3 regions of the Pseudomonas sp. B19(2017) genome follow, and region 2 is predicted to be linked to each of the others. Evidence: predicted binding sites of a transcription regulator. Region 2 holds the regulator's gene; each other region holds the start of a gene.
The links. Region 2 encodes sigma-54, which starts transcription at its own class of promoters, with help from an activator protein. Its sites were predicted from a motif close to ANTGGCATNNANNTTGCTNT; they were not measured.
Positions count from the first base shown of each region.

Region 1: the regulator sigma-54 is predicted to act here: its motif matches at 5,314-5,333, upstream of glnA (type I glutamate--ammonia ligase).
Region 3: the regulator sigma-54 is predicted to act here: its motif matches at 2,579-2,598, upstream of nirB (nitrite reductase large subunit NirB).

Region 1 is NZ_NEJR01000001.1:480,785-487,922, forward strand. Features, by position in the region: gene ntrC (nitrogen regulation protein NR(I)) at 364-1,800, opposite strand; gene glnL (nitrogen regulation protein NR(II)) at 1,797-2,882, opposite strand; gene CAF70_RS02295 (hypothetical protein) at 3,190-3,492, opposite strand; gene glnA (type I glutamate--ammonia ligase) at 3,810-5,216, opposite strand; gene thiI (tRNA uracil 4-sulfurtransferase ThiI) at 5,707-7,138, shown strand, end outside.
Region 2 is NZ_NEJR01000004.1:193,392-200,529, reverse strand. Features, by position in the region: gene CAF70_RS08570 (SIS domain-containing protein) at 224-1,198, shown strand; gene CAF70_RS08565 (HAD family hydrolase) at 1,211-1,735, shown strand; gene lptC (LPS export ABC transporter periplasmic protein LptC) at 1,744-2,316, shown strand; gene lptA (lipopolysaccharide transport periplasmic protein LptA) at 2,303-2,827, shown strand; gene lptB (LPS export ABC transporter ATP-binding protein) at 2,828-3,553, shown strand; gene CAF70_RS08545 (RNA polymerase factor sigma-54) at 3,730-5,223, shown strand; gene hpf (ribosome hibernation-promoting factor, HPF/YfiA family) at 5,303-5,611, shown strand; gene ptsN (PTS IIA-like nitrogen regulatory protein PtsN) at 5,624-6,088, shown strand; gene rapZ (RNase adapter RapZ) at 6,091-6,945, shown strand; gene CAF70_RS08525 (HPr family phosphocarrier protein) at 6,965-7,138, shown strand, end outside.
Region 3 is NZ_NEJR01000014.1:17,944-25,081, reverse strand. Features, by position in the region: gene nirB (nitrite reductase large subunit NirB) at 1-2,453, opposite strand, end outside; gene CAF70_RS18385 (bifunctional nitrate reductase/sulfite reductase flavoprotein subunit alpha) at 2,759-6,784, opposite strand; gene map (type I methionyl aminopeptidase) at 7,123-7,138, shown strand, end outside.

The DNA of each region.
Region 1 (7,138 bases), on a different contig from region 2:
CTGCCTGTACCGAGGTCCCCAAAACTGGCGGTGTTGCGAATAAAAGAGGGGTTCACCCGGCCTGCCTGTACCAGGGCCCCCGAAACTTGGGATGTATTAGCTATTGCAGGGGGCGTGCCAGTTTTGCCAGGCCCCGTGAATAGGGGCTTTGAGGGGAATCTGGCCGGGTTTTGAGGGGATTTGTGCCTTTGAGCGGTGCGTCAGGCACAGGAACGGTGCATCGGAAGGCTGAAACTTTGTCTGGCTCTTACAACGCATTCGCGGGTAAACCCGCTCCCACAGGGACGGCGCTAACCTTGAGGCTGGCGCTGTACTTGTGGGAGCGGGTTTACCCGCGAATGCGTCGGTGCAGGCGGTCAAGGATTAATGGTCGTCACCTTCCTCATCATCTCCCCCCGCCACGTTCATCCCCAACTCCTTGATCTTGCGCGTCAGGGTATTGCGCCCCCAACCCAGCAACAGCGCCGCATCACGCCGACGGCCAGCGGTGTGTTTGAGCGCGGTCTCGATCATGATCCGCTCGAAGCTCGGCACTGCGCTGTCCAGCAGGCTGGTCTGGCCGCGTGCCAACGCCTGGTCGGCCCACTGGCGCAGGGCCTGCTCCCAGTTGGTCACCGGCGCGGCGTCCTGTGGCAAGTTCAGCAGTTCGGGCGGTAGGTCACCGATCAGTACTTCGCGGCTGGAGGCCATCACGGTGATCCAGCGGCAGGTGTTCTCCATCTGCCGCACGTTGCCCGGCCACGGCAGGTTGCGGATGAATTCCTCGGTTTCCGGCTTGAGGATCTTCGGCTCGACCGCCAGTTCCTGAGCCGCGCGGGCAAGGAAGTGGCGGGCGAGGGCAGGGATATCCTCGCGCCGGTCGGCCAGCCGCGGAATGTGGATACGGATCACGTTCAGGCGGTGGAACAAGTCCTCGCGGAACTTGCCGGCCTGTACCAGCGACTCCAGGTTCTGGTGCGTTGCGGCGATGATGCGCACGTCGACCTTGACCGGCACGTGGCCGCCCACGCGATAGAACTCGCCATCGGCCAGTACCCGCAGCAAGCGGGTCTGGGTGTCGGCGGGCATGTCACCGATTTCGTCAAGGAACAGGGTGCCGCCGTCGGCCTGCTCGAAGCGCCCCCGGCGCAGGTTGGCGGCGCCGGTGAAGGCACCTTTCTCATGGCCGAACAGCTCGGACTCCATCAGGTCCTTGGGGATGGCGGCCATGTTCAGGGCAATGAACGGTGACGCCGCGCGCGGGCTATGGCGATGCAGGGCGTGGGCCACCAGCTCCTTGCCGGTGCCGGACTCGCCGTTGATCAGCACGGTGATGTTGGAGTGGCTGAGGCGGCCGATGGCGCGGAACACTTCCTGCATCGCCGGTGCTTCACCGATGATTTCCGGGGTGCGCGCCAGGTTCTGCGGCACATCCAGCCCTTGTTGCTCCTGGGCGTGCTGGTTGGCGCGCTTGACCAGCGAGACTGCCTCGTCCACATCGAACGGTTTGGGCAGGTACTCGAATGCACCGCCCTGGTACGACGCCACGGCGCTGTCCAGGTCGGAGTGGGCGGTCATGATGATGACCGGCAGGCGCGGGTGCTGCTCACGTATCTGTGCCAACAGGTCGAGGCCGCTGGTGCCCGGCATGCGGATATCGGAAATGATCACGTCCGGTTGCTGGCGTGCCAGGCGGCCCATCACGCCATCGGCGCTATCGAAGCTCTGGGTGGTCATGCCTTCCTGTTGCAGGGCTTTTTCCAGGACCCAGCGGATGGAGCGATCATCGTCGACGATCCATACGGTTTCACTTCGGCTCATGAGGCGGTGGCTCCTTGTTCCAGGGGCAGGTAGATCGAGAAGGCGGTGTGGCCGGCATGGCTTTCACACTCGATCAGGCCCTGGTGCTGGCTGATGATGTTCTGGGTAATGGCCAGGCCCAGCCCGGTACCGTCCGGGCGGCCGCTGACCATGGGATAGAAGAGGGTGTCCTGCAGCTCCGGCGGGATGCCCGGGCCGTTGTCGATGATCTCCACCCGCGCCACCAGGCGATGGCGTACGTGACCGATGGTGAACTGGCGCAGGGCGCGGCTGCGCAGGGTGATACGGCCCAGGCGCAGCTCGTTCTGCGAACTGATCGCCTGCATGGCGTTGCGCACGATGTTGAGCACGGCCTGGATCATCTGTTCGCGGTCGATCAACACGTCCGGCAGGCTGGGGTCGTAATCGCGCACCAAAGTGATGCAGCCCTGGCTTTCGGCCTCTACCAGGCTGCAGACCCGCTCCAGTACTTCGTGGATGTTGGTCATGGCCAGCGACGGCAGCTTGTTCGAACCGAGCATGCGGTCAACCAGGTTACGCAGGCGGTCGGCTTCCTCGATGATCACATTGGTGTAGTCGCGCAGGCCTTCGTCCGGCAGTTCGCGAGCCAGCAACTGGGCTGCGCCGCGGATGCCGCCGAGGGGGTTCTTGATTTCGTGGGCCAGGCCGCGCACCAGCATCTTGGTGGTTTCCTGCTTGCTCAGCTGGGCCTCCTCCTTGGTGATGCGCAACAGCCGGTCGCGCGGGTGCACCTCCAGCAGCAGCAGGGTCTGGCCCTGATGCAGGATCGGCGTTACCGCGTAGTCGACGGTGATGGCCTGCCCGGTCAGCGAGGTGAGCTGCGCTTCGCGCTTGGTGAACGGGTGCGCCTGCTCGACTGCCTGGCGCAGCGAGCTGAGCGCCTCGGTCGATTCGGTGAACAGTTCGCTGATGAACTGCCCGTGGCTGCGCTGACCACTGACAGCCAGCAGCATTTCCGCGGCAGGGTTCATGTACTCCAGGCGCAGCTCGGCGTTGAGCAGTAGCGTGGCGGTGGTCAGGTTGTCCAGAAGCAGACGGTGCTGCGCATCGCTGATGGTCATAAGGCGTCGTTGACCTCTTTTGGCGCGTGTCGACTATGGCTGTGGGCAGGGCCGGACGCGCTGTGGAATCCGCTGATGCAAGCAAAATGCAAGAAACAAACCAAGGCTCCGAAAAGAAGCGGATTTTCCCTATAAAAGCCTGGAATTGCGCAAATTCGGACCAGAATGCCCTGATAAATCGGTTCTTGTGACCTGTTTTGGGCGATGGCGGCGGAGATTGATGCCCTTTTGTGCACCAATATAGAGCATAGAAGAATCCCGAACCTGACGGGTGTCGAAGCGGGCAACAAGCTCCGCTATCAGCTTTTCAGCCTGCAGTAGGCGTGGCCATGCCTTGTTTCGGCGCAGGTTGCGGGCATTCTTCCGCTGGCGTGAAGGGCGCCACACCTCTGGCGCCGGCATAGAACACCAGGATTTCGGCGGAGGCCTCTGCAGTGCGTCCTCGATGCAGACCGCCTACGATCTCGGCCAAGGCATCGCCTGCGTTGAGCATTACCCGTATGCCAGCAGCGTTTTCGACTTCGATCTGGCCATCGAGCAGGTAGCCGGCGTTGGGCGCCAGGTGGCAATGCCAGTCCATGGTCGTGTGCGCAGGGATGCGGATTTTCATCAGTGACAGTTCGGGCCGGCCCGCCGGGTAATGCGTATAGGGCGTCTGGTCCCAGGCCACGCGTGTGCGCAGGAGGGTCTTAGCTTCTATCGAGGCCGCTTGCGGTGGGTTTTTGTCGCAACCTGTGATGAGCAAGGTAGTGAGCAGAAGTAGCGCAGTTCGCATGGCAATCCCCTCGTTACAGGAGAGTGGATTGTGCGCGCTCAACGTTGGCCTTGTTTGTAGGAAGCATCTGAATCGGTGGGACTTGAAACAAAAACGGCCTTCAGAAGAAGGCCGTTTCCGGTGAGCTGATCGGCGCAGGTGCGCTGATCAGATCAGCAGCTGTAGTACAGCTCGTATTCCAGCGGGTGAACGAAGGTGCGGACCTTGATTTCTTCTTCGCTCTTCAGCTCGATGAAGGCATCGATGAAGTCGTCGGAGAACACGCCGCCCTTGGTCAGGAACGCACGGCCTTTGTCCAGCTCTTCCAGAGCTTCCTTCAGGCTGCCGCAAACCTGCGGGATGTCCTTGGCCTCTTCAGGCGGCAGGTCGTACAGGTTCTTGTCGGCAGCATCGCCTGGGTGGATCTTGTTCTGGATACCGTCCAGGCCGGCCATCAGCAGGGCTGCGAAGGCCAGGTACGGGTTGGCCGATGGGTCCGGGAAGCGGGCTTCGATACGGCGGGCTTTCGGGCTGCCGACGTAAGGAATACGGATCGAGGCGGAGCGGTTGCGCGCCGAGTAGGCCAGCATTACCGGTGCTTCGAAGCCTGGGACCAGACGCTTGTAGGAGTTGGTCGACGGGTTGGTGAAGCCGTTCAGGGCCTTACCGTGCTTGATGATACCGCCGATGAAGTACAGGGCAGTGTCGGACAGGCCGGCATAGCCTTCACCCGAGAAGGTGTTCTTGCCGTCTTTCCAGATCGACATGTGCACGTGCATGCCCGAGCCGTTGTCGCCGTACAGGGGCTTCGGCATGAAGGTAGCGGTGCGGCCGTAGGCGTCGGCAACGTTGTGCACGACGTACTTCAGCGCCTGTACTTCGTCAGCCTTCTTCACCAGGGTGTTGAACTTGACGCCGATTTCGTTCTGGCCGGCAGTCGCCACTTCGTGGTGGTGAACTTCGACGGTCTGGCCCATTTCTTCCAGTGCGTTGCACATGGCAGTACGGATTTCGTGGTCGTGGTCGAACGGCGGAACCGGGAAGTAGCCGCCTTTCACGCCTGGACGGTGGCCTTTGTTGCCGCCTTCCACGTCAGCACCGGTCATCCACGAGCCTTGCTCGGAGAAGATCTTGAACATCGAGCCGGAGATGTCCGACTGGAACTTCACTTCGTCGAAGATGAAGAACTCTGGCTCGGGGCCTGCGAATACGGTGTCACCGATGCCGGTGCTCTTCAGGTACTCTTCGGCGCGTTTGGCGATGGCGCGTGGGTCGCGATCGTAGCCCTGCATGCTCGACGGGTCGACGATGTCGCAGGTGATGATCAGGGTTGGTTCTTCGGTGAACGGGTCCAGTACGGCAGTTTCGTCGACCGGCATCAGGATCATGTCGGATGCTTCGATGCCTTTCCAGCCAGCGATGGAGGAACCGTCGAACATCTTGCCGACTTCGAAGAAGTCGTCTTCCAGCGCATCACGCGACGGCATGGTCACGTGGTGCTGAATGCCTTTGGTGTCCGTGAAACGCAGATCAATCCACTTGACGTCATGATCTTTGATGAGTTGAACCGACTTCGACATGTTGTCCTCCGGATGGTCTAGAGCGCGGTGGGCCGCTGCCCTGGAAAAAGGGTGTTGCCGGGCGCGGATAGTCGGCCAAGCGTACCTGCCTCACAAGGGAGCAAATTGCATGCCAGTGCCCGAAAATGGCGAGCGCGGGATAAAAGGGGGCGTTTGCGGGCATCTGGTGGTGGGTCGATGGGGAAAAATGCACCCTTAAGATGCGAATTTTTGTAGCAGTGCACTGATATGGTGCGATGGTTGGGTGGTGTGCATTGTTCAAGGGCCTCTTCGCGGGCACGCCCGCTCCCACAGGAATTACACTGCATTCGAAATCGGTGCAGTCCCTGTGGGAGCGGGCGTGCCCGCGAAAGGGCCGGGACAGGCAGCACAAAACCTGCTTCCTGCATTTATCTGCAAGCTTCTGATCAAAAGTTGGTCAAATCCTGAGCAATTTCCGCTATAATTCGCGCCCCTCATTTTCGGCAGGCCCTGTGCGCGCTGTTAACCAATGAAACTTATCGTCAAAGTCTTCCCAGAAATCACCATCAAGAGCCGGCCGGTGCGCAAGCGCTTCATCCGCCAGCTCGGCAAGAACATCCGCAACGTGCTCAAGGACCTCGACCCTGAGCTCGTGGTCGATGGTGTCTGGGACAACCTCGAAGTGGTCACCCGCGTCGAAGACGAAAAAGTCCAGCGCGAGATGATCGAGCGCCTCACCTGCACCCCGGGTATCACCCACTTCCTGCAGGTAGAGGAATACCCGCTCGGTGACTTCGACGACATCGTCGCCAAGTGCAAGCAGCACTTCGGGCACCTGCTGGCCGGCAAGCACTTCGCCGTGCGCTGCAAGCGCGGCGGCCACCACGACTTCACCTCGATGGATGTTGACCGTTACGTCGGCAGCCAGCTGCGCCAGCAGTGCGGCGCCGCCGGCATCGAGCTGAAGAACCCGGAAGTGCTGGTGCGCATCGAAATCCGCGACCAGCGTCTGTACGTGATCCATAACCAGCACAACGGTATTGGTGGCTATCCGCTGGGTGCCCTGGAGCAGACCCTGGTGCTGATGTCCGGCGGCTTCGACTCCACCGTGGCGGCCTACCAGATGATGCGCCGCGGCCTGATGACCCACTTCTGCTTCTTCAACCTCGGTGGCCGTGCCCACGAACTGGGCGTGATGGAAGTGGCTCACTACCTGTGGAAAAAGTACGGCAGCAGCCAGCGCGTGCTGTTCATCAGCGTGCCGTTTGAAGAAGTGGTCGGCGAGATCCTCAACAAGGTCGACAACAGCTATATGGGCGTAACCCTCAAGCGCATGATGCTGCGCGGTGCCGCGCACATGGCCGACCGTCTGCAGATCGATGCGCTGGTTACCGGCGAGGCGATTTCCCAGGTGTCCAGCCAGACCCTGCCGAACCTGTCGATCATCGACTCGGCCACCGACAAGCTGGTATTGCGCCCGCTGCTGGCCAGCCACAAGCAGGACATCATCGACCAGGCCACCGAAATCGGCACCGCCGACTTCGCCAAGCACATGCCGGAATACTGCGGCGTGATTTCGGTAAACCCGACTACCCATGCCAAGCGTCACCGCATGGAGCACGAAGAAAAGCAGTTCGACATGGCCGTGCTGGAGCGCGCCCTGGAGCGTGCCAAATTCATTTCCATCGACCATGTGATCGATGAATTGGGCAAGGACGTCGAAGTCGAGGAAGTGGCCGAGGCGCTGCCAGGCCAGATCGTCATCGACATTCGTCACCCCGATGCCCAGGAAGACGAACCTCTGGTGCTGGAGGGTATCGAAGTCCAGGCCATGCCGTTCTACGCAATCAACAGCAAGTTCAAGCACCTGGACCCTACGCGCCAGTACTTGCTGTATTGCGACAAAGGTGTGATGAGCCGCCTGCACGCACACCACCTGCTCAGTGAGGGACATGCCAATG
Region 2 (7,138 bases):
GTCCTAATGGACGTCGGCCTTCTTCTGGAAGGCACAAGCGCCCCTGGCAGGCCGAATAGCGGCGAACTATAGCACCGCTGACAGCGCCGCCCCAAGGTCGGCTAACGAGTCGTTCAGCCCTGCGACAGGCTGGCGAGACATTCGCCACGGCAATCGAAAGCGTGAGGGTTTCTTTCATTGCAGCTATAATCGCCGCCTTTTCATCAGGCATTGCTTTTTCGACATGAGCCAATCCAGCGAGCTGATCCAATCCGCCCAACGCACCCTGCGCCTGGAACTCGAGGCCGTAGAGGCCCTGCTGGCGCGCATCGACGACAATTTCGTCAAGGCCTGCGAGCTGATCCTGGCCAGCAAGGGCCGGGTCGTCGTGGTCGGCATGGGCAAGTCCGGGCACATCGGCAACAAGATCGCCGCCACCCTGGCCAGCACCGGCACACCGGCGTTTTTCGTGCACCCGGCCGAAGCCAGCCATGGCGACATGGGCATGATCACCCGTGATGATGTCATCCTTGCCCTGTCGAACTCCGGCAGCACCGCCGAAATCGTCACCCTGCTGCCGCTGATCAAGCGCCTGGGCATCAAGCTGATCAGCCTGACCGGCAATCCGGACTCGCCGCTGGCCCAGGCTGCCGAGGTCAACCTCGACGCCCGCGTCGAGCAAGAGGCCTGCCCGCTGAACCTGGCCCCCACCTCCTCCACCACCGCATCGCTGGTGCTGGGCGACGCGCTGGCCATTGCCCTGCTCGAAGCCCGCGGTTTCACCGCCGAGGACTTTGCCTTCTCGCACCCGGGCGGTGCGCTGGGCCGCCGCCTGCTGCTCAAGGTGGAGAACGTGATGCATGCCGGCGACGAACTGCCTCAGGTACCCCGCGGCACCCTGCTCAAGGACGCACTCCTTGAAATGTCCCGCAAAGGCCTGGGCATGACGGTGATCGTCGAAGCCGACGGCAAGCTGGCCGGGATCTTCACCGACGGCGACCTGCGTCGCAGCCTGGACCGCAACATCGACGTCCACACCACCCTGATCGACCAGGTCATGACCGTGCATGGCAAGACGGCCCGCGCCGAAATGCTCGCGGCCGAGGCCCTGAAGATCATGGAAGACCACAAGATCGGCGCCCTGGTGGTGGTGGACCGCGAGGACCGCCCCACCGGCGCCCTGAACATGCACGACCTGCTGCGCGCCGGCGTAATGTAAAGGAGCGATGGAATGAACCAGGACCTCATGCAACGCGGCAAGCACATCAAGCTGGCAGTGTTCGACGTGGACGGCGTGCTCACCGACGGGCGCCTGTACTTCCTCGAGGACGGCAGCGAATTCAAGACCTTCAACACCCTCGACGGCCAGGGCATCAAGATGCTCATGGCCTCGGGCGTGACCACCGCAATCATCAGCGGGCGCAAGACCCCGGTGGTCGAGCGCCGGGCAAAGAACCTCGGCATTCCGCACCTTTACCAGGGCCGCGAGGACAAACTGGTGGTGCTCGACGGCCTGCTCGCCGAACTGGGCCTGAGCTATGCTCAAGTGGCCTACCTGGGCGACGACCTGCCCGACCTGCCGGTGATTCGCCGGGTCGCCTTGGGCATGGCGGTGGCCAACGCCGCGCCGTTCGTTCGCCAGCACGCCCACGGCGTGACCCAGGCACGGGGCGGCGAAGGCGCGGCCCGTGAATTCTGTGAACTGATCATGCAGGCCCAGGGCACCCTGGACGCTGCCAACGCCAACTACCTGTAAGGCTGCCCATGTTCAGCAAGAAAGCCCGCAACATTGCGCTGCTCGCGGTGATCGCTGCCCTGCTGGTGGCGATCGGCTACTGGAATGTCAGCCCGGAAAGCTTCCTCGACAAGCCGGTGACCCAGGTCGACGCAAGCGCCATCGACTACTACGCGGTCAACGCCCACAGCCTGCAGTTCCTGCCCGACGGCAAGCTGCAGTACGAAATGACCGCCGACAAGGTCGAACACCTCAAGGCCAGCGAAATCACCCTGCTGACCACGCCGGACCTGCACCTGTACCGCGGCACCGAATACCCGTGGCACGTGCAGAGCACCCGCGCCGAGGTCAACCCGGACGGCAGCGAAGTCGAACTGATCGACAACGTCCGGGTTGCCCGCACCGACGAAAAGCAGCGCGAAATGATCATTACCAGCTCACGCATGACCGTGTTCCCGCAGAAGCAATATGCGCAGACCGAGCAAGCCGTTAGAATCGACGGCGCCGGTGGCACAACTACGGGCAAAGGAATGAAAGCGTATTTGAAAGAAGGCAAGATGGACTTGCTCTCTAACGTAAGAGGACAGTATGAGGCTCGTTAAAACCCTCCCCCTTTTGCTCAGCCTGAGCGCAGCACTGGGAAGCGCGAGCGCCCTCGCCCTGCCGAACGACCGTGACCAGCCGATCCGCATCCAGGCCGACAACGCCCACCTGGACGACAAGCAGGGCGTGGCCACCTACACCGGCGACGTGATCATCACCCAGGGTTCGATGATGATCAAAGGCAACACCGTGACCATCACCCGCTCCGCCTCCGGCGACATCGACGTGGTGACCTCGGTGGGCAACCTGGCCTACTTCGAGCAGCAGCAGAGCGCGGCCAAGCCGGACAAGATGAAAGGCTGGGGCGTGACCATCCAGTACCAGTCGCAGAAGGACCTGGTGATCCTCACCGATCGCGCCAAGGTCGAGAACGAAGGCAACACCACCGAAGGCGAAAAGATCGTCTACAACACCCAGACCCAGGTGGCGACCGCCGGTCGTGGTGGCAACGTGACCTCGCCGCGTCAGCGTATCGACATGGTGATCCAGCCCAAGAAGAAGGCCGAGTAAATGGCAACCCTCAAAGCCCAGCACCTGGCCAAGAGCTACAAGGGGCGGCAAGTCGTGCGTGACGTCAGCCTGTCGATCGACAGCGGCCAGATCGTCGGCCTGCTCGGCCCCAACGGCGCCGGCAAGACCACCTGTTTCTACATGATCGTCGGCCTGGTCCAGGCCGAGCAGGGGCGCGTGCTGATCGACAACCTCGATGTCAGCCACCAGCCCATGCACGGGCGCGCCCGCGCCGGTATCGGCTACTTGCCGCAGGAAGCCTCGATCTTCCGCAAGCTGTCGGTGGCCGACAACATCATGGCCATCCTCGAGACCCGCAAGGACCTCGACCGCGACGGCCGGCGCAAAGAGCTGGAAAGCCTGCTGCAGGAGTTCCACATCAGCCACATTCGCGACAACCTCGGCATGAGCCTGTCCGGTGGTGAGCGCCGCCGCGTGGAAATTGCCCGTGCGCTGGCGACCGCACCCAAGTTCATCCTGCTGGACGAACCGTTTGCCGGTGTCGACCCGATCTCGGTCGGCGACATCAAGCAGATCATCCACCACCTCAAGGCCAAAGGTATCGGTGTACTGATCACCGACCACAACGTGCGTGAAACCCTGGATATCTGCGAAACCGCCTATATCGTCAATGATGGCCGGCTGATCGCCGAAGGCGACGCCGAAACCATCCTGGCCAACGACCTGGTCAAAGAAGTTTACCTGGGCCACGAGTTCCGGCTCTGAGCCCGGCACGCGCCTGGAGTACTGGCAAATCGCCCTGAAACCGGGGTTAAAGTTGTTACAGTACTCTAGGCAAACGCTACAATTTAAGGCATAAAACTTGCTTGATCTGGCGCCCCGGCGCCCTCGTGTAGTGGATGGCGCATGCGCGCCGGCGAACAAGGTATTAAGCCCCAGCCATGAAACCATCGCTCGTCCTAAAAATGGGCCAGCAACTGACGATGACACCGCAGTTGCAACAGGCCATCCGCCTGCTCCAGCTCTCCACCCTGGACCTCCAACAGGAAATCCAGGAAGCGCTGGAGTCGAACCCGATGCTCGAACGTCAGGAAGACGGCGACGACTTCGACAACAGCGACCCGATGGCCGACAACGCCGAGAACAAGCCGGCCGCCGAAGTCCAGGACAACAGCTTCCAGGAAAGCACCACCAGCGCCGACACCCTGGAAGACGGTGAATGGAGCGAGCGCATCCCCAACGAGCTGCCGGTCGACACCGCCTGGGAAGACATCTACCAGACCAGTGCCAGCAGCCTGCCGAGCAACGACGACGACGAGTGGGACTTCACCACCCGTACATCGGCCGGGGAAAGCCTGCAAAGCCACTTGCTGTGGCAATTGAACCTGGCCCCGATGTCCGACACCGACCGCCTGATCGCCGTCACCCTGATCGACAGCATCAACGGCCAGGGTTACCTGGAAGACACCCTCGAAGAAATCTGCGCCGGTTTCGACCCGGAGCTGGATATCGAGCTGGACGAGGTCGAAGCGGTGCTGCACCGCATTCAGCAGTTCGAGCCTGCCGGCATTGCTGCCCGCAACCTGGGCGAATGCCTGTTGCTGCAACTGCGCCAACTGCCCGCCAGCACCCCGTGGATGACCGAAGCCAAGCGCCTGGTCACCGATTTCATCGACTTGCTCGGCAGCCGTGACTACAGCCAGCTGATGCGGCGCATGAAAATCAAGGAAGACGAGCTGCGCCAGGTCATCGAGCTGGTACAAAGCCTCAACCCGCGCCCTGGTTCGCAGATCGAGTCCAGCGAGCCCGAGTACGTGGTGCCCGACGTCATCGTGCGCAAGGACAGCGACCGCTGGCTGGTGGAACTGAACCAGGAGGCCATCCCGCGCCTGCGCGTCAACCCGCAGTACGCCGGGTTCGTGCGCCGCGCCGACACCAGCGCCGACAACACCTTCATGCGCAACCAGCTGCAGGAAGCGCGCTGGTTCATCAAGAGCCTGCAAAGCCGCAACGAAACCCTGATGAAGGTGGCCACGCAGATCGTCGAGCACCAGCGCGGCTTCCTCGACCACGGTGACGAAGCGATGAAGCCGTTGGTGCTGCATGACATCGCCGAAGCGGTAGGTATGCACGAGTCGACCATTTCGCGAGTTACCACGCAGAAATACATGCACACGCCGCGTGGCATCTACGAACTGAAATACTTTTTCTCCAGCCACGTCAGCACCTCCGAAGGCGGAGAATGCTCGTCCACGGCGATCCGCGCGATCATCAAGAAACTGGTTGCGGCGGAAAATCAGAAAAAGCCATTGAGTGACAGCAAGATCGCTGGTTTACTGGAGGCACAAGGCATCCAGGTAGCCCGTCGCACCGTCGCCAAGTACCGCGAGTCCCTCGGCATCGCACCGTCGAGCGAACGCAAGCGACTGATGTAGCCCCTGAGATGTGCCACAGCGTTTGTGGGGCAGGTGCAAGACCTGCCTCTTTATGCACGGGCAACAAAGGAGAAGCTGTATGCAAGTCAATATCAGTGGACAGCATGTAGAAGTCACCCAGCCACTGCGCGATTATGTGCTTGAAAAGCTCGCTCGCGTGGAAAGTCACTTCGACAAGATCACCAACGTGCAGGTCATCATGAAAGTCGAGAAGCTGCAGCAGAAGGTCGAGGCGACCTTGCAGATTCCCGGCGGCGAAGTGGTTGCCAACGCCGAACACGAAGACATGTATGCAGCGATCGATGCCTTGGCCGACAAGCTCGACCGCCAACTGAAAAAACACAAGGAAAAACAGCAAAGCCTGCTGCAAGGTGCAGCTGCCCGCTGATCCCCCCCATCCATGATCCGACTTGAAACCATCCTGACCCCCGGCCGTTCCCTCGTGAACGTGCCGGGTGGCAGCAAGAAGCGCGCCCTGGAAAAGGTCGCCACCGTCATCGCCGAACAAGTGCCAGAACTGGAGATGCAGGATGTCTTCGAAAAACTGGTCGCCCGGGAAAAACTCGGTTCGACCGGTTTCGGCAATGGCATCGCCATTCCGCACTGCCGGCTTGAAGGATGTTCCGCTCCGGTCAGCGCCCTGCTGCACCTGGAAGCCCCTATCGACTACGACGCTATCGATGGCGCACCGGTGGACCTGCTGTTCGTCCTGCTGGTGCCAGAAGCCGCCACCGATGCCCATCTGGAATTGCTGCGCCAGATTGCCAGCATGCTCGATCGCAAGGAGGTTCGTGATCGCCTGCGTGCGGCCACCAGCAGCGAGGCCCTGTTCCAGGTTGTCCTGGACGTACAGAACGAGCACTGAACATGCGCCTGATCATCGTCAGCGGCCGGTCCGGCTCCGGCAAGAGCACCGCCCTCGATGTCCTGGAAGACAACGGTTTCTACTGCATTGACAACCTGCCCGCCGGGCTGCTGCCGCAGCTCGCAGAAAATGCGCTGATCAACACCGAATTACTGCAACCCAAGGTCGCCGTGTCGATCGACGCGCGCAACCTGCCCAGCCACCTCTCACGTTTTCCCGAGTTGCTCGAAGAAGCCCGCGCCCGGCATATCCAGTGCGACGTACTGTACCTGGATGCCGACGAAGACATGCTGCTCAAGCGCTTCTCGGAAACCCGCCGGCGCCACCCGCTGACCAACGCCAACCGGTCGCTGGCGGAAGCCATTCGTGTGGAAAGCGAACTGCTGGGGCCGATTGCCGACCTGGCCGACCTGAAGATCGACACCACCAGCCTGAACCTGTATCAGCTGCGGGATTCGATCAAGCTGCGCCTGCTCAACCAACCCGAGCCTGGCACTGCGTTCCTGGTCGAGTCATTCGGGTTCAAGCGCGGAATGCCGGTCGATGCCGACCTGGTGTTCGATGTGCGCTGCCTGCCCAACCCCTACTGGAAGCCCGAGCTGCGTGAGCACTCCGGCCTCGACCAACCGGTGATCGACTACCTGGCCGCACAGCCGGACGTCGAAGAAATGTTCAACGACATTTCCAGCTACCTGCTCAAGTGGCTGCCCCGCTTCGCCGCCAGCAACCGTGCCTACGTCACTATTGCCATTGGCTGCACCGGCGGCCACCACCGCTCGGTATATATCACCGAGCGCCTTGGCCAGTTGCTGCAGCAATCCCTGAAAAACGTCCAGGTCCGCCATCGCGACCTCTAGCCCAAGGATCCGCCCCACGATGCCCGCCCGTGAAATTACCATCATCAACAAGCTGGGTCTGCATGCCCGGGCGGCGGCCAAGTTCGTCGGCGTTGCCGGCCGCTTCCCCTGCCAGGTCAGGGTTGGCCGTGCGCCCGACAAGCTGGTGGATGGCAAGAGCATCATGGCGGTGATGATGCTGGCGGCCGGCAAA
Region 3 (7,138 bases), on a different contig from region 2:
TCGTTGACGAAAGTACGGAAGCGCTTGAGCTTCTCGGGGTCGCCGAGGGCGTTGGCCCATTCGCATTCATACTGGTCGACCACATGCTGCATCTGCGCTTCCAGCTCGCTGGCCAGGCCCAGGCTGTCATCGATGACCACCTGCTTCAGGTAGTCCAGCCCGCCTTCCAGGTTCTCGCGCCACACCGAGGTGCGCTGCAGCTTGTCGGCGGTGCGGATGTAGAACATCAGCACGCGGTCGATCAGGCGCACCAGGGTTTCGTCGTCCAGGTCGGTGGCAAACAGTTCGGCGTGCCGCGGGCGCATACCGCCGTTGCCACACACGTACAGGTTCCAGCCCTTGTCGGTAGCGATCACGCCGATGTCCTTGCTCTGTGCCTCGGCACATTCGCGGGTGCAGCCAGACACGGCGAACTTGAGCTTGTGCGGGCTGCGCAGGCCTTTGTAGCGGTCTTCCAGGCGCAGGGCCATGCCGACGCTGTCCTGCACACCGTATCGGCACCAGGTACTGCCGACGCATGATTTGACCGTGCGGGTCGACTTGCCGTAGGCATGGCCGGTTTCGAAGCCGGCCTCGATCAGTTCGCCCCAGATCAGCGGCAGCTCGTGCAACTGGGCGCCGAACAGGTCGATGCGCTGGCCCCCGGTGATCTTGGTGTACAGGTCGTACTTTTTCGCTACCTGGCCTATCACGATGAGCTTGTCGGGGGTGATTTCACCACCGGGGATGCGCGGCACCACCGAGTAGGTGCCGTTCTTCTGCATGTTGGCCATGAAGGTGTCGTTGGTGTCCTGCAGCGGCACCAGCGCCGGGTCCATGATCGGCTGGTTCCAGCACGAGGCGAGGATACTGCCCACCGCCGGCTTGCAGATGTCGCAGCCAACGTGGCCCTTGCCGTGGCGTTCGAGCAGTTCATTGAAGGTGCGGATACCCTCCACCCGCACCAGCCCGTACAGCTCCTGGCGGGTGTAGGCGAAGTGCTCGCACAGGCGCTTGTCCACCGCCACGCCACGGGCGGTCAGTTCGTGCTCGAACACCTGCTTGAGCAGGGCCGCGCAGCCACCACAACCGGTGGCCGCCTTGGTGCAGCCCTTGACTGCGGCAAGGTCGCCGCAGCCGCTGTCGATGGCGGCGCAGACCGCGCCCTTGTTGACGTTGTGGCACGAGCAGATGGTCGCGCTGTCGGGCAGTGCATCAGCACCCAGGGCCGGAGCCCCGCCGCCTTGCGGCAGGATAAGTGCCGCCGGGTCGGCCGGCAGGGCAATGCCGTTCTGGGCGTATTGCAGCAGGGTGTCGTAGTAGCTGTTGTCGCCAACCAGCACCGCACCGAGCACGCGCTTGCCGCTGGCGTCCACCACCAGCCGGCGGTAGGCGCTGTTGGCTTCGTCGATGAAGCGGTAGCTGCGTGCGCCCGGGGTGGCGCCATGGGCATCGCCGATGGAGCCGACATCCACGCCCAGCAACTTGAGCTTGGTCGACATGTCGGCACCGGTGAATTCGCCAGCGGTTTCACCCATCAGCAATGCTGCCAGGTTGCGCGCCATGCTGTAGCCTGGGGCGACCAGGCCGAACACACTGCCGTTCCACGAGGCACACTCGCCGATGGCGAAGATGCGTGGGTCGCTGCTGCGGCAGTGGTTGTCGATCACCACGCCGCCACGCGCGGCGATGTCCAGGCCACAGGCACGGCCCAGGGCATCCTGCGGGCGAATACCCGCAGAGAACACGATCAGGTCGGTTTCCAGGTGCTCGCCGCCATCGAAGTTCATGCGGTAGCGGTAGTCTTCACCCTCACTGATCGACTGGGTGGCGCGCGACAGATGCACGCCAACGCCCAGCGCTTCGATCTGTGCCTTGAGCGCGGCACCGCCCTCGCCGTCCAGCTGCACCGGCATCAGCCGTGGGGCGAATTCCACCACGTGGGCTTCCAGGCCCAGCGACTTGAGCGCGTTGGCCGCTTCCAGGCCGAGCAGGCCACCGCCCACGACCACACCACGGCGGGCACTGGCTGCGGCAGCGCGGATGGCATCGAGGTCGTCGAGGGTGCGGTAGACCAGGCGGGCATTGCCGCTGGAGCCTTCGATCGGTGGCACGAAGGGGTAGGAACCTGTGGCCAGCACCAGTTGGTCGTAACCGTAGCGCCCCTGGGCAGTGACCACTTCAAAGCGCTCACGGTCGATTTCCAGCACCGCTTCGCCGAGGTGCAGGTGCACACCGCTGGCGCCGTAGAAGTCCTGCCCGCACAGGGCCAGGGTTTCGGCACAGCTGCCGCCGAAGTACTCGGACAGGTGCACGCGGTCGTAGGCACGCTGGCGCTCTTCGCCGAACACATGCACTTCGAAGCGCTGCAAGGCGCCACGGCTGACCAGTTGTTCGACGCAATGGTGGCCGACCATGCCGTTGCCGACGATGACCAGTCGCTCTCGTTGCCCGCTGCTCGCTGTTGCCTTCATAAGCCGATCCTCGATCAAAAAAAAAGCGCCTGGAGCCGAAGCTCCAGGCGCCTTTGCCTGTATTCATCACGGTAGGGGGCCCGGGTTGATCGCCGTTGATCAGTGGGCTTTGTTGTAGCTGGGGTAAAGCAGGGAGTGTGCCAACCCTGTTTCCTGTGCCGGCCTCTTCGCGGGCACGCCCGCTCCCACAGGGTTCTCCACGTTTATTCAGACCTGTGCAGTACCTGTGGGAGCGGGCATGCCCGCGAAGAGGCCAGCACAGCAAATGCACATTCCAAGTGCATCACTCCCCGTCCTGGTGCACATCAATACACATCCCGCCGATACCGCCTGGCCTTGCCCAGCGCTTCGACATAAGCCGCAGCCGCCGCTGCATCCATGCCGCCATGCTCGGCGACGATGGCCCGCAACGCCGCATCCACATCCTTGGCCATGCGCTGCGCATCGCCACACACATAGAAGTACGCGCCCGCCTCCAGCCACTGCCACAACTGCGCGCCGTGATCGAGCATGCGCTGCTGCACGTAGACCTTCTCGGCCTGGTCGCGCGAGAACGCTGTGTCCAGGCGCAAGTGTCCTGTCGCCTGCCAGGCCTGCAGCTGCTCCCGGTAATAGAAATCGGTGGCCGCGTACTGCTCGCCAAAGAACAGCCAGTTATCCCCTTTCGCTCCACGTGCCTCTCGCTCCTCAAGGAAGGCCCTGAACGGCGCAATGCCGGTGCCGGGGCCGACCATGATCACCGGCACGCTATCGTCCTCGGGCAGGCGGAAGTGCTTCGATGCCTGCGGGAAGATGGCCACCTTCAGTGCCTGCGCACGGTCGGCAAGAAAGCTCGAACACACCCCTTTGCGCGCGCCATAGCGCACCGTGGAAACGGTCAGGTGCACCTGCTCCGGGTGCGCCAGCGGGCTGGAGCTGATCGAATACAGGCGCGGCTGCAATGGCTTGAGCAGCTCCAGCCAGCTGGCCAGCGGCAGTTGCTGGGGGAAGGCGCACAGCACATCGACCAGTTGCCGGCCCCACAACCAGTCCTGCAGCTCGGACTTGCACTCGGGCTGCAGCAGGCGCTGCAGGTCCGGGGCATTGACGGCGAAAGCCTGCAACTGCTGTGTGGTGACCTTGGCGATCTCCAGGTGCGCTTGCAGGGCTTCGGTCAGCGGCATGGCGGGCTGCCCTTTCAGTTCGACCAGGGTCTGGCCATCAAGCTGCATCAGCGCCAGCAGTTCGTCGACCAGGGCCGGACAGTTACGCGGCCACACGCCCAGGGCATCACCTGCGGCATAGGTGAAGCCGCTGCCGCTCAGGTCGAATACCAGTTGACGGGTTTCCTTGCTGGCACCCGGTCCGTTGAGCAAGCGGTTCTCCAGCAGCGTTGCGGCCCAGGGTTGTTGCTTGCCGTAGGCCGCCACTGGCAATGGCTCGGTGACCGGTTGCGGTGCCGCGGCGCTGCCTAGCGTGGGCAGCAGCGCATCCAGCCAGGCGGCGAAGGCGTCGTCGAAGTCCGGTTCGCAGTCCACCCGCTGCAGCAGGCGCCTCCCCCCCAGCTCGGCCAGGCGCTGGTCGAGTTTTCGGCCAAAGCCGCAGAACTGGTCGTAACTGGAGTCGCCCAGGGCCAGCACGGCAAAAGGCAGTTCGGCGCAGTGGGCTCCCTCCTCGCCCTGCAAGGCCTGCCAGAACGCCGCCGCGCTGTCGGGCGCGTCGCCATCGCCAAAGGTGCTGGCGATCAGCACCACGCTGGCGGCGCCCTGCAACTGACGGGGGCTGACCGCGTCCATGCAACTGAGCCGTACATCGAGGCCAGCGCTCCGCAGGTGCTCGGCACAGCGTTCGGCCAGCAGCTCGCCGTTGCCGGTCTGCGAGGCCCACAGAACCTGGTGCCGTGGCGCCGCCAGTGCCGCATCAGGCAGTACCGCCGGCTGGGCGAACAGCCCGGCCAGCAAGCCATCGACGAACAGCCGGCGGTTGGCAGCCAACGGCGCACTGGCCGGCAGGCAGGGCACGCCCTCGGCGCGGGCCTGGTCCAGCCCCAGCAGGAAACCTTGCAGGTAATGGCGCTCTTCCTCGGCCAGTACCGGGGCTGGCAAGGTGTCCAGGCCAAGCAGTCGGGACAGGGTGGCGGTGGGCATGCGGGTTGGCTCCGGAAGGGCAGTGTTCAGATCAACGGCTTCGATACGCTCGCCTGCAACCCGCTCAAGGGCCACGGCACAGTGCTTGAACGCCGGCTGCAGCGACAGCGGGTCGACCGCATCGCAGGTCACGGCGTTGATCGCCAGTTGCTCGCCGATCAGGTCGTTCCAGTGGAACGGGGCAAAGCAGTTGCCCGGCTTTACCCGGTCACTGATGCGCGCGGGCAGCACGGCCTGCCCGCGGCGCGAGCGAATGGCAACCTGGTCCTTTTCGGCGATGCCCAGGCGGGCAGCATCGTCGCGGTGGATTTCCACGAAGGGGCCAGGCTCGAGCTTGTTCAGCGCCGGCACCTTGCCGGTCTTGGTCAGGGTGTGCCACTGGTGCTGTACGCGTCCGGTATTCAGCACCAGGGGGTAATCGGCATCCGGCAGCTCCGCTGCCGGCAACCAGGGCCGGGCGAAGAAGCGGGCCTTGCCGCTGGCGGTCGGGAAGGCTAACGCCGGGCATTCGCCCTGGGCGTCGTACAACAGCGCCTGGCTACTGCCGTCGTTGCGGTAGCGCAGCGGGCTGCGCGGGTTTTCGCGGCCCGGGGCGCAGGGCCACTGGCGCGGCTGCTCGCGCAGTTCGGCATAGCCGATACCCCGCAGGTCGTAGCCAGTGGCCGGGTTATGGAAACGGCGAATCTCCTCGTATACCGCTTCGGCATCGGGGTAGTCGAAGGCGTCGGCGTAGCCCATGGCGCAGGCGACCCGGGCGATGATCTGCCAGTCAGGCAGGCTCTGCCCTGGCGCTTCGACGGCGCGCGGCATCAGGGTGAGGTTGCGCTCGCTGTTGATCATCACGCCCTCGCCTTCGGCCCACAGTGCGGCCGGCAGGAGGATGTCGGCGTAACGGTTGGTTTCGGTGTCGAGGAAGGCATCCTGGGTAATCACCAGTTCGGCCTGGCGCAGGCCGTCAATCACCTGCTGGCGGTTGGCGACACTGGCCACCGGGTTGCTGCAGATGACCCAGCAGGCCTTGACCGCACCGCTTTTCATCTGCTCGAACAGCGCCACTGTGCCCTCGCCGCCTTCGCTGCGCAGGCTGCCTGGCGCCAATTGCCACTGCTGCTCGACGAAGGCGCGGTCTTGCGCCACCAGCGCCGAGCGCTGCCCTGGCAGGCCGGGGCCCATGTAGCCCATCTCGCGACCGCCCATGGCATTGGGCTGGCCGGTCAGCGAGAACGGCCCGCTGCCGGGGCGGCAGATGGCTCCCGTGGCCAGGTGCAGGTTGCAGACTGCATTGGTGTGCCAGGTGCCATGGATGCTCTGGTTCAGGCCCATGGTCCAGCAGCTCATCCAGTTGCTGGCGCTGCCGATCCATTCGGCAGCCCTGATGAGGTCGGCCTCGGCCAGCCCGGTGATAGCGGCCACGCGGTCAGGGGTGTAAGCATCGAGAAAGGCCGGCAGTTCGTCCCAGCCTTCGGTGTGGCGGGCGATGAAGCCGGGGTCGGTGTGGCCGTTACGCAGCAGCAGGTGCAGCAGGCCGTTGAGCAGGGCCAGGTCGCTGCCGGGGCGCACCTGCAGGAACAGGTCGGCCTTGTCGGCGGTAGCACTGCGCCGCGGGTCGACGACGATCAGCTTGGCCCCCGCCTTGACCCGGTCGAGCAGCCGCAGGAACAGGATCGGGTGGCAGTCGGCCATGTTGGCGCCGATCACCAGGAATACATCGGCGTGCTCGAAGTCCTGGTAGCTGCCGGGCGGGCCGTCGGCGCCGAGCGACAATTTGTAGCCGCTGCCGGCACTGGCCATGCACAGGCGCGAGTTGGACTCGATGTGACGGGTGCGGATAAAACCCTTGGCCAGCTTGTTGGCCAGGTACTGTGCCTCCAGCGACATCTGCCCGGACACGTACAGTGCCACGGCGTCGGGGCCGTGCTGGTCGATGATGCCGCGCAGGCGCGCAGCGGCGGCGGCGATGGCCTGGTCGATGCCGGTTCGCGCTGGCTGCTGGCTGCGCTGCTGGCGCACATAGGCATCTTCCATGCGCCCGGCGGCGGTCAGCGGCAGGTGTGCGGTGAGACCTTTTGTGCACAGGCGGCCGAAGTTGCTGGGGTGCTGCTTGTCGCCGCTGATCTTGCCGACCTTGCCATCGGCAACGCTCATGACGATGCCGCAACCGACGCCGCAGTAGGGGCAGACGCTGCGCACTTCGCTATTGACCATGGGCGGGCTCCTGTAGGGAACGCAAAAAGGCGCCGGCTGCCCCTGCTTGCTGGGCAAGCGGGGCAACACGGCGCCTTTGTCGTGAGGTTTTTGTGGGCTGTCGACGTTGATAGCCCTGGGTAGCGGTAGATCAGCAATTAATGGGCCAGCTGTGCCGGCCCTTTCGCGGGCATGCCCGCTCCCACGGGGATATCGCAAGGCCTGAGGGCAGTGCTGTACCTGTGGGAGCGGGCGTGCCCGCGAAGTGGCCGGTACAGGCTGTGCACCATGCGATGGCAACCCCACACCCCATGGCGCTATGCTGGGGCACATTCCAGCACGAGCCACTGCACTCCACCATGTCCCAGGTGATTA